2 regions of the Stenotrophomonas sp. 96582_Sma genome follow, and region 1 is predicted to be linked to the other one. Evidence: predicted binding sites of a transcription regulator. Region 1 holds the regulator's gene; the other holds the start of a gene.

Region 1 (7,959 bases):
GCAGGCGGAACAGCTTGCCGGTCTGGGTCTCGGCCGGGATGCGGATCTCCGCTTCGCCGCCCAGGGTGGCCACGCGCACGGTGTCACCCAGTGCCGCCTGCGAGATGCGGATCGGCACTTCGCAGTGCAGATCGTCGCCATCGCGCTGGAAGATCGCATGCTCGCGCACGCGCACTTCCACGTACAGGTCGCCCGGCGGCGTACCGGCCGGACCGGCCTCGCCTTCGCCCTGCAGGCGGATGCGGTCGCCGGTATCGACGCCCGCCGGCACCTTCACCGACAGCACCTTGTCTTCCTCGACACGGCCATTGCCGTGGCAGGTCTTGCAGGGCTTGGCAATGATCTGGCCGCGGCCGCCGCAGTTGTGGCAGGCCTGCTGCATGGCGAAGATGCCGCGTTGGATGCGCACCTGGCCGCGGCCATGGCACACGTTGCAGGTCTCGACCTTGCCGTCTTCGGAGCCACTGCCATCGCAGTCGCCGCACTCGGCCAGGGTCGGGATCTCGATGCGGCGCTCGACGCCGCGCACGGCCTCTTCCAGGTCCAGTTCCATCACGTAGCCGATGTCGGCGCCACGACGGGCCTGGCGCGGACCACCGCCGCCACCGCCAAAGATGTTGCCGAAGATATCGCCGAAGATATCGTTCATGTCCGGGCCGCCCGGACCGCCTCCGCCCATGCCGTGCTCGAACGCGGCGTGGCCATGGCTGTCGTACATGCGGCGCTTGTTGCCGTCGGACAGCACTTCGTAGGCTTCCTTGCACTCCTTGAAGGAGGCTTCGGCCGCCGCATCACCCGGGTTGCGGTCCGGGTGGAACTTCATCGCGCAGCGACGGTAGGCCTTCTTCAGCTCTTCGTCGTTGGCGGTGCGGGCAACGCCCAGCACTTCGTAGTAATCGCGCTTGCTCATATCGTGAATCGGGTTCCGGAAAGTCGGGATTCGTCAAAGCGGAAGAGCGGAACCAGGTCCGCTCTTGCGTCGGGCGCCCCGACACGCCGGTGGGCGGTCAGGACCCTGATGCGACAACGGGACGCTGATGGCCAGCGTCCCGTGTCGGTCCGGATCAGGACTTCTTGTCGTCCTTGACTTCGGTGAACTCGGCGTCCACCACGTCATCCTGCGGCTTGCCCGCATTGCCAGCGTCGGCACCCGGGGCGGCACCGCCCTGGTCGGCCGAAGCGGCGGCGAACAGCGACTGGCCGGCTTCTTCCAGTGCCTTCGACTTGGCTTCGATCTGTGCCTTGTCGTCACCCTTCATCGCGGTTTCCAGGTCGGCCAGCGCCGCCTCGACCTTGCCGATGACATCGCCGCCGACCTTGCTGCCGTGCTCGGTGATGGCGCTGCGGGTGCCGTGGATCAGGGCGTCGGCCTGGTTGCGGGCCTGCACCAGCTCCTGGAACTTCTTGTCTTCTTCGCGGTTGGCTTCCGCGTCGGCGACCATGCGTGCGATCTCTTCCTCGGACAGGCCCGAACCGGCCTTGATCTCGACCTTCTGTTCCTTGTTGGTCTTCTTGTCCTTGGCCGACACGTGCAGGATGCCGTTGGCGTCGATGTCGAAGGACACTTCCACCTGCGGCAGGCCGCGCGGGGCCGGCTCGATGCCGGACAGGTCGAACTTGGCCAGCGACTTGTTGAAGCGGGCCTGTTCGCGCTCACCCTGCAGCACGTGCACGGTCACGGCCGACTGGTTGTCCTCGGCGGTGGAGAACACCTGCGAGGCCTTGGTCGGGATGGTGGTGTTCTTCTCGATGATCTTGGTGAACACGCCGCCCATGGTCTCGATGCCCAGCGACAGCGGGGTCACGTCCAGCAGCAGCACATCCTTGACGTCGCCGCCCAGCACGCCGCCCTGGATCGCAGCACCCAGTGCCACGGCTTCGTCCGGGTTGACGTCCTTGCGCGGTTCCTTGCCGAAGAACTCGGTCACCGCCTGCTGCACCTTCGGCATGCGGGTCTGGCCACCGACCAGGATCACTTCGCTGATGTCGCTCGAACGCAGGCCGGCATCGTTCAGGGCAACGCGGCACGGCTCGATCGACTTCTTGATCAGGTCTTCCACCAGCGCTTCCAGCTTGGCGCGGGTCAGCTTGATGTTCAGGTGCTTCGGACCCGAGGCGTCAGCGGTGACGTACGGCAGGTTCACTTCGGTCTGCTGGGCGCTGGACAGCTCGATCTTGGCGCGCTCGGCGGCGTCCTTCAGGCGCTGCAGGGCCAGCGGATCCTTGCGCAGGTCGATGCCCTGGTCCTTGTTGAACTCTTCAACCAGGTACTCGATGACGCGGTTGTCGAAGTCTTCGCCGCCCAGGAAGGTGTCGCCGTTGGTGGCCAGCACTTCGAACTGCTTCTCGCCGTCGACGTTGGCGATCTCGATCACCGAGACGTCGAAGGTGCCGCCGCCCAGGTCGTACACCACGATCTTGCGATCCTTGTTGTCACCCTTGTCCAGGCCATAGGCCAGCGCAGCCGCAGTCGGCTCGTTGATGATGCGCTTGACGTCCAGGCCCGCAATGCGGCCGGCGTCCTTGGTCGCCTGGCGCTGGCTGTCGTTGAAGTAGGCCGGCACGGTGATGACCGCTTCGGTGACCTTCTCACCGAGGAAGTCCTCGGCGGTCTTCTTCATCTTTTCCAGCACCTTGGCCGAGATTTCCTGCGGGGCCATCTTCTTGCCGTCGCTGGTCGACACCCAGGCGTCGCCATTGTCATGGGCCAGGATGCCGTACGGGACGTGCGCGATGTCCTTCTGCACTTCGGCGTCGGTGAACTTGCGGCCGATCAGGCGCTTCACCGCGTAGAAGGTGTTCTTCGGGTTGGTGACGGCCTGGCGCTTGGCCGAGGCGCCGACCAGGACTTCGCCGTCCTTGGTGTAGGCGACGATCGACGGGGTGGTGCGATCGCCTTCCGAATTCTCGATGACGCGGGCCTTGCCGCCGTCCATGATCGCCACGCACGAGTTGGTGGTGCCGAGGTCGATACCAATGATCTTGCCCATGGGGGAGACTCCTGAGGATGCTTGTTGGGGTCAGTCCGGCCGCTCGGCCGGTGGATGAATACGATGTGGGGGGGGCTCGTGGAACATTCAAGCCACCTCCCGAACGCTGTGTTCAGCGCCTGGAAAACCTTGCCAGGCATGGCCTGGCACGACCGGGACCGGGCATGGCCCGGCCCGGCCGATCAATCGGCGGCCACCACCACCAGCGCCGGCCGCAGCAGGCGCTCGTTGAGCAGGTAGCCCTTCTGGAACACGGTCACCACGCTGCCCGGGGCGGCGCCCGGGGTCGGCACCTGGCTGATCGCCTGGTGGTGTTCCGGGTTGAACGGCTGGCCGATCGGGTCCAGCAGGACCAGGCCGTTGTCGGCAGCGACCTTCAGCAGCTGCTTGTAGGTCAGCTCCAGGCCTTCGCGCAGCGGATGCGGGTCGTCGCCGGCGGCCTTCAGGCCGGCATCCAGGCTGTCGAATACCGGCAGCAGCTCGCCAAGCAGCTTCTCGTTGGCGAACTTGCGGGCCTGCTCAATGTCACGGGCAACACGCTTGCGCTGGTTCTCGAGGTCGGCGCGCTCACGCAGCGCATCGGCCTTGATCTGCTCGACTTCGGCGCGCAGGCGCTCCACTTCGTCGTTGACGCCGGCGGCGGCGGCCGCATCGGCGGCAGTCTGCTGGGATTCGATATCTGGATGTTCGTGGTTCATGTCTGGGTCCCTGGCGGTCAGTCTCCGCCTCCACCCACCCTAGTGTGGGCGGGATGCTGCGTTTCAAGCGTCGGATGTTCCGGGAGTGCGCCCGGCCGGTGAAAAGGCCGCGCCGAGCACATCGGCAGTGGCCTGGACCAGCGGAATCATGCGGTCGTAGGCCATCCGCTTGGGGCCGATCACGCCCAGCACGCCCAGTACCTGGCCATTGGCGGTGTACGGGGCGGTGACCAGCGAGACCCCCTGCAGCGGCATCATCCCGGTCTCCTCGCCAATGAAGATGCGCACCCCCGGGGCCTGGATGGTGCGCTCCAGCAGCTGCAGGATCTCGCGCTTGCTGGAGAACAGCTCGAACAGTTCGCGCAGGCGCTCCAGGTCGGACAGGTCCTGCACCCCCATCAGGCGGGTCTGGCCGGCCACCAGCATGTCGTCGGCGGCCGGCTGCAGGGCCTGCTCGGCCAGTTCGATGCTGTGCGCCAGCAGCTGCTCCAGCTCGGAACGGGCATCGCGCAGCTCCAGCAGCAGGCGGGTGCGGATCTCGGCCATCGGCAGGCCGGCGAAATGGGCATTGAGGTAGTTGGCGACCTGCTCCAGCTGGCCTGGCGCGAAGTCCTGGCGGGTCTCGATGACCCGGTTCTGCACCTCGTTGTCGGCAAACACCAGGATCGCCAGCACCCGGCGCCCGTCCAGCGCCACGAAATCGATCTGGCGGAAGGCGAACTGCTCGCGCCGCGGGGCGCTGACCACGCCGACGAAGTGGCTCATCGCCGACAGCAGCTCCGAGGCGCTGCCGAGCAGGGCCTGGGTGCTGCCGCCGCTGGCCAGCTCCTGACGCAGACGGGCCAGCTCGCCCTCGCCCGGCGGCTGCATCTGCAGCAGGCTGTCGACGAACACCCGGTAGCCATGCGCGGTCGGGATGCGCCCGGCCGAGGTATGCGGCGACGCCAGCAGCCCCAGGTCTTCAAGGTCGCCGAGGATGTTGCGGATGGTGGCCGGGCTGACCTCCAGGCCAGCCACACGCGCCAGCGTCTGCGAGCCGACCGGCTCACCGTCCTGGATGTAACGCGCAATCAGCGTGCGCAGCAGATGGCGCGCACGCGGGGCAAGCTGGTCGGGAGAACCGTGCATGGAATCAACCTGTGAGACACGGACACTAGATAATGGCGGCGCATCACCTTGGCAAGTCATTGGACCTCCCTCGCCCGCGTGCTAGCGTTGCGCGGCTGCTGATACCCCCTTACCCATGCTCAGACATCTTTCGATCAAGGATTTTGCCGTCGTCCGCGCCACCGAACTGGAGTTCGGGCCAGGCATGACCGTGGTTTCAGGCGAGACCGGCGCCGGCAAGTCGCTGATGGTCGACGCGCTGGGCTTCCTGTCCGGCCTGCGCGCCGACAGTGGCGTGGTCCGCCACGGCGCTGCGCGCGCCGAACTTTCCGCCGAGTTCGCGCTGGACCAGCTGCAGGCCGCGCGCCAGTGGCTGGCCGACAACGAGCTGGACGACGAGGAACAATGCCAGCTGCGCCGTGTGATCCGTGCCGATGGCGGTTCCCGGGCGTGGATCAATGGCCGTCCGGTGACCCTGGCCCAGCTGGGCGACCTGGCCTCGCTGCTGGTGGAGATCCACGGCCAGCACGAACAGCAGGCCCTGCTGACGCGCCCGTCGCAGCTGGCCCTGCTGGATGCCTATGCCGGCAACGAGAACGAGCGCCGCCAGGTGCGCCGCGCCGCCGCGGCCTGGCAGGCTCTGGTCCATGAATCGCTGGCGCTGTCGCAACAGGGCGACGTCAGTGACCGGATCGGCTTCCTGGAGCACCAGCTGCGCGAACTGGACCGCGAAGATCTGGAACCGGAGTCGATCGTCGCACTCGGTGCCAGCCACCGCCGCCAGGCCCACGCCAGCGCCCTGCTGAGCGCCTGCCAGGCGGCCAGCAACCAGCTCAATGGCGACGACGGCAGTTCCGCGCTGGACCTGCTGCAGCAGGTGCGCCACGAGCTGTCGCGCCTGATCGAACACGACCCGCGCCTGGGCGAGGTGGACGGCCTGATCGAGAACGCCTCGATCCAGCTGCACGAAGCCCTGTCGCTGCTGGACCGCGTGCATGACGACCTCGACGCCGACCCGGAGCAGTTCGAGGAGAACGAGCGTCGTCTCGGCCGCCTGCACGACCTGGCCCGCAAGCACCGCGTGCCGATGGACGAGCTGGGCGCGCAGCGCGAGCGCATGCATGCCGAAGTCGAACAGCTGCGCGGCGCCGACGAACGCCTGCAGCGCCTGGCCGGCGAAATCGACAAGGCCGCTGCGGCCTGGCGCGTACAGGCCGAGGTGCTGACCGTCAGCCGTCGCAGCGCCGCTGCCGAACTGTCGGCCACCACCACCGGCATCATCGCCGAGCTCGGCATGGGCGGCGGCCAGTTCCTGATCGAGCTGGAGCCACAGGACACTGGCAAGCCCGATCCGCAGGGTGCCGAACGCGTGGAGTTCCTGGTGGCGGCCAACGCCGGCCAGCCGCCGCGCGCCCTGCGCAAGGTGGCCTCGGGCGGTGAACTGTCGCGCATTTCGCTGGCCATCGAAGTGGCCGCGCTGGACCTGGATGCAGTACCGACCATGGTGTTCGACGAAGTCGACTCCGGCATCGGCGGCGCGGTGGCGGACATCGTCGGCCAGAAGCTGCGCGCCCTTGGCGAGAAGCGCCAAGTGCTGTGCGTGACCCACCTGCCGCAGGTCGCCTCCAAGGGCCACGCGCATTACCGGGTCAGCAAGGCCCCGGTGGAAGGCATGACCCAGAGCGCGGTGGAAAAGCTGGACAGCAAGGCACGCGAGGAAGAACTGGCGCGCATGCTGGGCGGCGTGGAAGTGAGCAAGGAAGCGCGCGCCGCCGCACGCAAGCTGCTGCAGGTCTGAGGCCTGTTCGCGGTTATCCACGCATGGCGTGGATCTACAACGCGCGAGGTAGTGCCGGCCGCTGGCCGGCAACGCAACACAGGTGAACGAAGATCATGAGGTTGCCGGCCAGCGGCCGGCACTACCCCCGTGGCCGCGCCAGATCCACCGTTTCCACCAGGAAATCGAGGAACGCACGCACCCTCAGCGGCAGGTAGCCGCCCTGCCCCAGGAACACCGCGTGCACCTCTTCCAGGTCACCGGGGTTGGCCTCCTCCAGCACCGGCAACAGGCGTCCAGCGGCGATGTCCTCCTGCACCTGGTAGGTCGCCAGCCGCGCCATGCCCAACCCGCCCAGCACCAGCTGCCGCAGCGCGTTGCCGTTGCTGGCGCGGGCATTGCCACTGGGCAGCAGCATGCGCTCGCGACCGTCCTGCAGCAGCGGCCAGCCCTGCATCGCACGCGCATGGCCGATGTCCAGACGGTTGTGCGACATCAGCTCCTCAGCGTTGCGCGGCAGTCCATGCCGCTGCGCGTAGGCTGGCGCGGCCACGATCATCATCCGCGTCGCACCCAGCCGTCGCGCCACCAGGCTGGAACTCTTCAGCGGGCCGGCCCGCACCGCCACGTCGGTGCGCTGCTCAAGCAGGTCGATCACCTCGTCGTTCAAGGTCAGATCCACCCCCACCTGCGGATTGCGCTCCAGGAATGCCGGCAGCAGCGGCAACAGGAAATGCTGGCCGAACGGCACGTTGGAATTGACCCGCAGGCGTCCGCGCGGCTCGGCATGGGCGCTGGCACAGCGCTCGGCCTCCTCCAGGTCGGCCAGCACGCGCAGGCCGCGCTCGTAGAATGCGCAGCCTTCCGGGGTCAGCTGCAGCTGGCGGGTGGAGCGCTGCAGCAGGCGCGTACCCAGCCGTTGCTCCAGCCGGGCTACCAGCTTGCTGACTGCCGACGGCGTCATGTCCAGGGTACGGGCCGCGGCGGAGAAGCCACCGGTCTCGATCACCCGCACGAACACTTCCAGTTCGCCGGATCGGTTGATGTCGGGTCGCGCCATGGCGATGAATCCAGTTCACAGATGATTATCCATGCGCAGTCTAGTTCACAGATCGACGGAGAATCACCATGGCCCTCCCTCCTCCCGGGATTGCCCGATGAACCGCCTCAGCCAGCTCACCGCGACCGCCTTGATCGCCCTCTCCAGCGCAGCCAGTGCCGCCCCGGCCCCGCACTGGGTCGCCAGCTGGCAGGCTAGTCCGCAACCGGTCTGGGGCGCCGATTTCCTGTTCCCGACCCTGGTCCCGGCCACGCTGCAGGACCAGACCTTCCGCCAGACCGCGCGCATCAGCCTGGGCGGGCCCCGGCTGCGGGTGCGGCTGAGCAA
Region 2 (7,959 bases), 2.4 Mb from region 1:
TGGCTGGGGCTGCTGGTATTGACCTTGGAGTAGTAACCGGCCGGCACGCCCGGGTTGCCCGGGTCCGGATTGCCGCCGGTGCTGGCCACGGTGAAGGCGATGCGGCTGTCGGCGGCCGGGTGTGCGCCCTGCAGGTCGGTGATGCGCGCGGCGCGGATGTCGAAGCGGCAGGCTTCACCGGCCACCAGCGCGGTGTTGGTGGACAGCTTCACGCTGCGGCCGCTGGCCGGGTAGGTCAGCGGCACGCTGCCGGAGGTGCCGCAGCTCAGGGCGAAGGCGCCGCTGGCCAGGTTCACCGTCTCGCTGAACACCACTTCCAGGTCGGCGGCGGCCGGGAAGGTGCTGCTGCCCTGGGCCGGGGTGGTGGTGGAGACCGACGGCGGCGTGTTCGGGCCCGGGGTGCCACCCCCGCTGAAGGTCTGGCCGTTGTTGCAGCTGCCAAACGTCTGCTTGGCCGATTCGGCCCAGGTGAAGTGGGCGTACTGGCTGCCGCTGCCGGTCAGCTGCAGCGAGGTGCCCGGGGCCGTGCTGTTGGTCTCGGCCACCGGAATGTTCTGGCTGGTCATGCCGGCGGCAGGGCCACCGGAGGCGGTGATGGCGCCCTCGTAGCTGAGGAACTGGACCACCTTGCCGCTGGCATCGACCAGGGCGATGCCGTCGTTCGGGCCGTTCTGCAGGCCGTTGGTCGGGTAGCTGACCACGGCCAGGGTGGCGCTGCCGCAACCCGCGGCGGTGCCGGCCGGGACCGGATTGTTGGCGTAGACCGTGGCGGCCGAAGGATTGCTGCCGTTGTAGAGATAGAGGCGGTAGCCGGACAGGTCCTCGCCCGCGGTAGCGACCACTTCGATGGCTTCGCCGACGTCACCGGCGGCGGTGCTGTCGTCGTAGTGCAGTTCGTTGATGAAGACCTCGGCCTGGGCCGGCGCGGCGGCCAGCGCCAGCAGGCAGGCGGCGGCAAGCGGGGACAGCAATCGCATCGACTACTCCTTGTGATTGGGAATGCGCGGCCGAGCCTAAGGCCGATCCAGTGACACTTTGTCGTAAATGAACGTCAGATATCTGACAGTGCGACGCGAGTCACCAAAAGTCGAGGATTCCAGAGACAGGGTTGCCGCGTTGCACCGGCATCCAGGCCTTCACATGGGCGCAGATCGAGTGGGCCCGGGGCAGTGAAATTTTTTCCGCGAGCGGCCTTGAAAGGTCCGGGGCCAGCTCCATCTCTGTCCTGCTCCCGATCCATCGGGCTTTTTCGCGAGCAATGCTGGCAGTCACCTGGGGTGAGTGCTAACATCGCCAGACTTTTTCAGACCAATCAATAACTTAAGAGGTCTCTCATGAGCATCAAGCCGCTGCACGACCGCGTTGTGGTCAAGCCGATCGAAGCCGACGAAATCTCCGCCGGTGGCATCGTCATTCCGGATTCGGCCAAGGAAAAGTCCACCAAGGGTGAAGTCGTGGCCGTCGGCCCGGGCAAGCCGCTGGACAACGGCAGCGTGCGCGCGCCGTCGCTGAAGGTCGGCGACAAGGTCATCTACGGCCAGTACGCCGGCAGCTCGTACAAGAGCGAAGGCGTCGAGTACAAGGTCCTGCGCGAAGACGACGTGCTCGCCGTCATCGGCTGAGCCTCGGCGCGACCTGCTTTTCTGTAAGACATCCCCTTTCGTCGCCGGGCCCGGCCCGGTGCAAACATCGAGGTAATCGCAATGGCTGCCAAGGATATTCGTTTCGGTGAAGACGCCCGTTCGCGCATGGTGCGCGGCGTCAACGTTCTCGCCAATGCCGTCAAGGCCACCCTGGGCCCGAAGGGCCGCAACGTCGTGCTGGAAAAGAGCTTCGGCGCGCCGACCATCACCAAGGACGGCGTGTCCGTCGCCAAGGAAATCGAACTGGCTGACAAGTTCGAGAACATGGGCGCGCAGATGGTGAAGGAAGTTGCTTCGCGCACCAACGACGACGCCGGCGACGGCACCACCACCGCCACCGTGCTGGCCCAGGCCCTGATCCGCGAAGGCGCCAAGGCCGTTGCCGCCGGCATGAACCCGATGGACCTCAAGCGTGGTATCGACAAGGCCGTCGTGGCCGCCGTTGCCGAGCTGAAGACCATCTCCAAGCCGACCGCCGACGACAAGGCGATTGCCCAGGTCGGTACCATCTCGGCCAACTCGGACGAGTCGATCGGCCAGATCATCGCTGACGCGATGAAGGAAGTCGGCAAGGAAGGCGTGATCACCGTTGAAGAAGGCTCGGGCCTGGACAACGAGCTGGACGTGGTCAAGGGCATGCAGTTCGACCGCGGCTACCTGTCCCCGTACTTCATCAACAACCAGCAGTCGCAGACCGCTGACCTGGATGACCCGTTCATCCTGTTGCACGACAAGAAGATCTCCAACGTCCGTGACCTGCTGCCGGTGCTGGAAGGCGTCGCCAAGGCCGGCAAGCCGCTGCTGATCGTTGCCGAAGAAGTTGAAGGCGAAGCGCTGGCGACCCTGGTGGTCAACACCATCCGTGGCATCGTCAAGGTCGTGGCCGTCAAGGCTCCGGGCTTCGGCGACCGTCGCAAGGCGATGCTGGAAGACATGGCCGTGCTGACCGGCGGCACCGTGATCTCCGAAGAAGTGGGCCTGTCGCTGGAAAAGGCCACCATCAAGGACCTGGGCCGCGCCAAGAAGGTGCAGGTCTCCAAGGAAAACACCACCATCATCGATGGCGTGGGTGACAAGGCTGCCGTCGACGCACGCGTCGGCCAGATCAAGACCCAGATCCAGGACACCTCCTCGGATTACGACCGCGAGAAGCTGCAGGAACGCGTGGCCAAGCTGGCCGGTGGCGTTGCCGTGATCAAGGTCGGTGCTTCGACCGAAATCGAAATGAAGGAAAAGAAGGATCGCGTCGACGACGCCCTGCACGCTACCCGTGCAGCCGTTGAAGAAGGCGTGGTCCCGGGCGGCGGCGTGGCCCTGGTCCGTGCGGTCACCGCACTGGCCGGCCTGAAGGGTGCCAACGAAGACCAGAACCACGGCATCCAGATCGCCCTGCGCGCGATGGAAGCCCCGTTGCGCGAAATCGTGGCCAACGCCGGTGAAGAACCGTCGGTCATCATCAACAAGGTCAAGGAAGGCACCGGCAGCTTCGGCTACAACGCCGCCACCGGCGAGTTCGGTGACATGCTGCAGTTCGGCATCCTGGACCCGACCAAGGTGACCCGTTCGGCGCTGCAGAACGCAGCTTCGATCGCTGGCCTGATGATCACCACCGAAGCCATGGTTGCCGAAGCTCCGAAGAAGGACGAGCCGGCCATGGGTGGCGCCGGTGGCATGGGCGGCATGGGTGGCATGGGCGGCATGGACTTCTAAGTCCCCACGTTCGCCCCGCAATGAAAAACCCCGCCGCAAGGCGGGGTTTTTTTGTGGCCGGCCGCAACGGCATCGCTTTCCGAGCGGCTCATCCTGCGTCCTGCAGGGTGTGTGTGCCTGCTTCCTGCGGCGTCATCAATGCTGCATGCAACCAGGTCATGAAAGCAGGTATCGCCGCGTTGGCCTCGCCGTCCGCACGCGTCACCGCGTAGTAGGCGAAGGCCTGTGGCCAGGGCTGGTCGATCACCACCTGCAGCCGGCCATTGGCGAGTTCTTCGGCCGCGTGGATGTCGCGCACCAGGGCGATGCCTTGCCCGGCCACCGCCGCGCGGATCAGCAACAGGTCGTCATCGAACGCAGGGCCGCGCTCCAGTCGTTCATCGACGGGCAGATCCAGTGCCTGGAACCACAGCCGCCAGTCGCTGCGGTCGGCGTCCTGCAGCAGCGGCAGCTGCAGGCAATCCTGTACCGAGCTGACCGTCGGTGCGCCGGCCAACAATGCTGGACTGGCCACCGGCAGCAGTACCGGCGCCAGAAGATGCTCGGCATGCAGGCCAGGGTAGCGGCCCAGTCCATGACGGATCGCGATGTCCACGCCGTCGCGGCGCAGGTCGACCAACGCCGCGCTCGAGTCCAGCTGCACGTCCACCTGCGGATGCAACGCACTGAACCCGCCCAGTCGCGGCGCCAACCACTGTGCGGCGAAGCTCGGTGCCGCGCTGATGCGTAGCGTGCACCGTGTTTCCCAGCGTTCGAGTGTCTGCAGGCTCTGTGCGATCTGATCGAAGGCCTGCAGCAGCTCCGGATACACGCGCGCGCCGGCTGCACTGAGCACCACGCCATGCCGGGTGCGGTCGAACAGGCTCACGCCCAGCCGCTCCTGCAGCTGTCGAAGCTGCTGGCTGATTGCACCAGGTGTCACCCCCATCGCATCGGCGGCGGCGGTCAGGCTGCCATGTCGGCCGGTTTCAACGAAGGCCCGCAGGCCCAGCAGCGGCAGCACCGCACCCATCTCAACTCTCCTGTAACCGCGTCGGCACGCGCCGCGCTGCGACAGCATATCGACCGCACTGCAGGCTGTCGCGCGCGCGTCGCGCACGTTGAGCCCCGCTCAACTCCCCGTGCAGAAGACATCGTTTCCCCGCGACGCAGGCCTTTCCTAGACTGCCTGCACGGCTGCTGCAGCGCCCGTTCCCGCATCGCCCGGCCACCTTCAACGGCCGATGCATGCCGTCGCTCCCTGCGTCCAGGATTCCCATGAACGAACCTTCGCTGCACCTGTACTCCGACAGTTCTCCCAATGGCTTCAAGGCCACCATCGCACTGGAAGAACTGGGTCTTCCCTATCACCTTCACCACGTCCACATCGCCGATGGTGAACATCGCCATCCCGACTTCCTGCGGCTCAACCCGCATGGCCGCATTCCCGTGCTGGAAGATCGCGCGCGCGGCATCGTTGTCTTCGAGTCGGCGGCGATCCTGATGTACCTGGCCGAACAGGGCAATGCGTTGCTGCCTTCCGAACCGGCTGCGCGCTGGGAGACGCTGACCTGGCTGATGTTCCATGCCGCCAGCGTCGGCCCGATCCTCGGCCAGCGCGTGCACTTCGAGCATTTCGCACAACAGCCCGATTCCGCGGCAATCGAACGCTACCGCCGCCTGAGCGACGAGCTGTTCGGCGTACTCGACCAGCGCCTGCAGGGACGCGAGTGGTTGGCTGGCGATCACTACTCGATTGCCGACATCGCCCACTTCGGCTGGCTGCACATCGCCCGCATCATCGACATCGATTTGTCGCGGCATCGCCATCTGGATGCGTGGTACGCACGGGTTGCCGCACGCCCTGCGGTACAGCGCGGCGTGCAGCTGCCCGAGCCGGCCACCGGACCGTAAGGAGGCGACGCATATGAACGATACCATTGCAGTGCCGGGCGCGTCGGCGCCGGTCTTTGCCACGCACCCGGGCTACCAGCGCATGTTCCGCGCCGACGCGCTGACCCTGGGCATCTACCTGCCGCTGCGCTTCTACCAGGGCGACATGGCCGTGCTGCAGGGCCAGGCGCGGCTGGTGGAGGAGATCGACCGCCATGGCTTCGCTGCGGTATGGGTGCGTGACGTACCGCTGTTCGATCCGTTGTTCGGCGATGCGGGGCAGCTGTTCGATCCATTCACCTACCTTGCGTGGCTGGCAGCGCGCACACAGCGGGTGGCCCTGGCCACCGGCAGCGTGGTGCTGCCACTGCGCCATCCGATCGATCTGGCCAAGGCCGCGGCGTCGATCGATCAGCTGTCCGGTGGGCGGCTGGTGATGGGTGTGGCGTCCGGTGATCGACCGCTGGAGTTTCCGGCCTATGGACTGGAGCACGCGGCGCGCGGAGAGCGTTTTGCCACCGCAATGAACGAGATGCGCCGTTGGCTGCAACCGGGCACGGATGGGCGGATGACACATGCCGGTGCCGAGCAGGGCGTGCAGTTGCTGCCGCCCACGGTCAGTGGCCGCGTTCCGCTGATCGTCACCGGTGGCGCACGCCAGCCACTGGAATGGATCGGCCAGCATGCCGATGGCTGGCTGACCTACCCAGAGGCCACCCATGACAACGCTGGTCCGCAGCGGCTGGCCGCGAAGATCGGCGCCTGGCGCGCGCTGATTCCGGACGGCGGCTTCCGTCCGCACATGACCAACGAATGGATCGACCTGGTGGATGATCCGGATCATCCACGCATGCCGCTGCGGGGTGGCTTCACCCTGCGCACCGGCCGCAAGGGTCTGATCGATCTGCTGCAGGCCTGGCAGCGGGCCGGCGTCAACCATGCCGCACTGGGGATCCAGTTCGCCGAGCGGCCTGCCGGCGAGGTGCTGCAGGAGCTGGCCGAGGAGGTACTGCCGTTGTTCCCGTCGCATCCCGGGCCGGCGGCGAAGGTGATGGACTGGTAGCCACGCCGAAGGGGATGGCATATGATTAGGCGCCTAATCATATGCTCATCACGAGATGATCGAAGCCAAGCACCATGCCCTGATGGATGAGGCGCAGCGACGCGGCCACGCCAACGTCGCGCAGCTGCGCCTGTGCTTCCAGCTGCTCTCGTTGTCGTCGTCCATCGACCACGATTGCGCCACCCGGCTGGCGCCACACGGGCTCAGTGAGGGTCGCTTCATCGTGCTGTTCCTGCTGCATGGGGCCGGTGGCACGTTGTCGCCCCACGAGCTGGCCGAACGCGCAGGCGTGACCCGCGCCACCATCAGCGGCCTGCTCGATGGCCTGCAGCGCGAAGAACTGCTGCAGCGTCGCAGCGATGCTGAGGATGGCCGTCGCCTGCAGATCGTATTGACCGCACGGGGAAAACGCTTGGCCGAGACACTGTTTGACCAGCACACACAGTGGATCGGTGGCCTGTTCAATGGTCTGGATACCGATGAACAGCAGCAGCTGTCGCGGTTGCTGCACAAGGTCTGGCAGCACACCGATGCTGGACGAGAGTCTGCAGCATGAGCCCGGCGATTGCGGCGCAACGCCTGCATGAACTCAACACCGGTCGCGTTGCCACCACCCATCTGGCCGAATGCCTGGCAGTGGATTTCGCCGCGTTGCTGCAGGTGGTGGCGCCTGCGCCTGCACCGGAAGCGCTGCAACGCATGCGTGATGCCTCAGGCAAGAAGGGCATCACGCTGCGCATGGCCCTGGCCGCGCAACTGCTGCGTGAGGCGGGGCAGGGTGCGCCTGAGTTCTGGCAGGATCACAGCTCCGATACCGTGCGTGGCTGGGCCTGCTATCTGGTCGGCAGCGATGCCCGCGCAACGTTGGCAGAGAAGCTGCAGCAGATGCGCACGCTGGCCGATGACCCACACTTCGGTGTGCGCGAATGGGCGTGGCTGGCGCTACGCACGGACATCGTTGCCGCGCCGATGCAGGCGCTTGAGTACCTGCAACCCTGGACACAGGAAACATCGCCGTACCTGCGCCGCTTTGCCTGTGAAGCGCTGCGCCCACGCGGTGTCTGGGCCACGCATATCGCACTGTTCAAGCAGCATCCGGAACTTGCGTTACCCATGTTGGAAGCACTGGCTGACGACCCGGAGCGCTATGTGCAGGATTCGGTCGGCAACTGGCTCAATGACGCCGGCAAGACTCAGCCGCAGTGGCTGCGCGAGCTGTGCACGCGTTGGCAGCACGAGCGCCACAGCGACGCCAACGCCTACATCCGCAAACGCGCACTGCGCTCGTTCCGGTAGTGCCGGCCGCTGGCCGGCAACCCCGCAACCTCGTAAACCTCAAGGAAGAACCTCATGTCCCATACCTTCATCGAGCTCTACACCGCCACACCTGCCTGGACCACACTCCCACCCGAGCAGCGGAATGCCTTCTTCGCCCGTATTGGCGCCGGCATGCAGCAGTTCGATCCAGCCCGCATCACGCCGCTGGCGATGGGCCGCATTGCCACGGGCGTACCGCACGGCAGCGATGAGCAGTTCTATGCGGTCTGGCGCTGTGCAAGCCGCGAGGAGGTCGATGCGCTGGTGGCCGGCATCGCCGCGACCGGCTGGCATGCGTACTTCACCACCACCCATGCGGTAGGCGCGATGGACAGCATGGCCCAGCACCTGGCC

The links. Region 1 encodes HrcA, which represses chaperone genes, less so after heat shock. Its sites were predicted from a motif close to TTNGCACTCNNNNNNNNNGAGTGCNAA; they were not measured.
Region 2: the regulator HrcA is predicted to act here: its motif matches at 1,262-1,288, upstream of ACZK2R_RS21110 (co-chaperone GroES).

The regions. Positions count from the first base shown of each region.
Region 1 covers NZ_CM151122.1:1,815,695-1,823,653, reverse strand. The annotation lists gene dnaJ (molecular chaperone DnaJ) at 1-910, opposite strand, end outside; gene dnaK (molecular chaperone DnaK) at 1,065-2,990, opposite strand; gene grpE (nucleotide exchange factor GrpE) at 3,173-3,688, opposite strand; gene hrcA (heat-inducible transcriptional repressor HrcA) at 3,752-4,816, opposite strand; gene recN (DNA repair protein RecN) at 4,932-6,593, shown strand; gene ACZK2R_RS08540 (LysR family transcriptional regulator) at 6,715-7,632, opposite strand; gene ACZK2R_RS08535 (SGNH/GDSL hydrolase family protein) at 7,730-7,959, shown strand, end outside.
Region 2 covers NZ_CM151122.1:4,493,575-4,501,533, reverse strand. The annotation lists gene ACZK2R_RS21115 (endonuclease) at 1-977, opposite strand, end outside; gene ACZK2R_RS21110 (co-chaperone GroES) at 1,335-1,622, shown strand; gene groL (chaperonin GroEL) at 1,704-3,353, shown strand; gene ACZK2R_RS21100 (LysR substrate-binding domain-containing protein) at 3,442-4,365, opposite strand; gene ACZK2R_RS21095 (glutathione S-transferase family protein) at 4,611-5,246, shown strand; gene ACZK2R_RS21090 (LLM class oxidoreductase) at 5,260-6,288, shown strand; gene ACZK2R_RS21085 (MarR family winged helix-turn-helix transcriptional regulator) at 6,344-6,844, shown strand; gene ACZK2R_RS21080 (DNA alkylation repair protein) at 6,841-7,584, shown strand; gene ACZK2R_RS21075 (DUF6616 family protein) at 7,639-7,959, shown strand, end outside.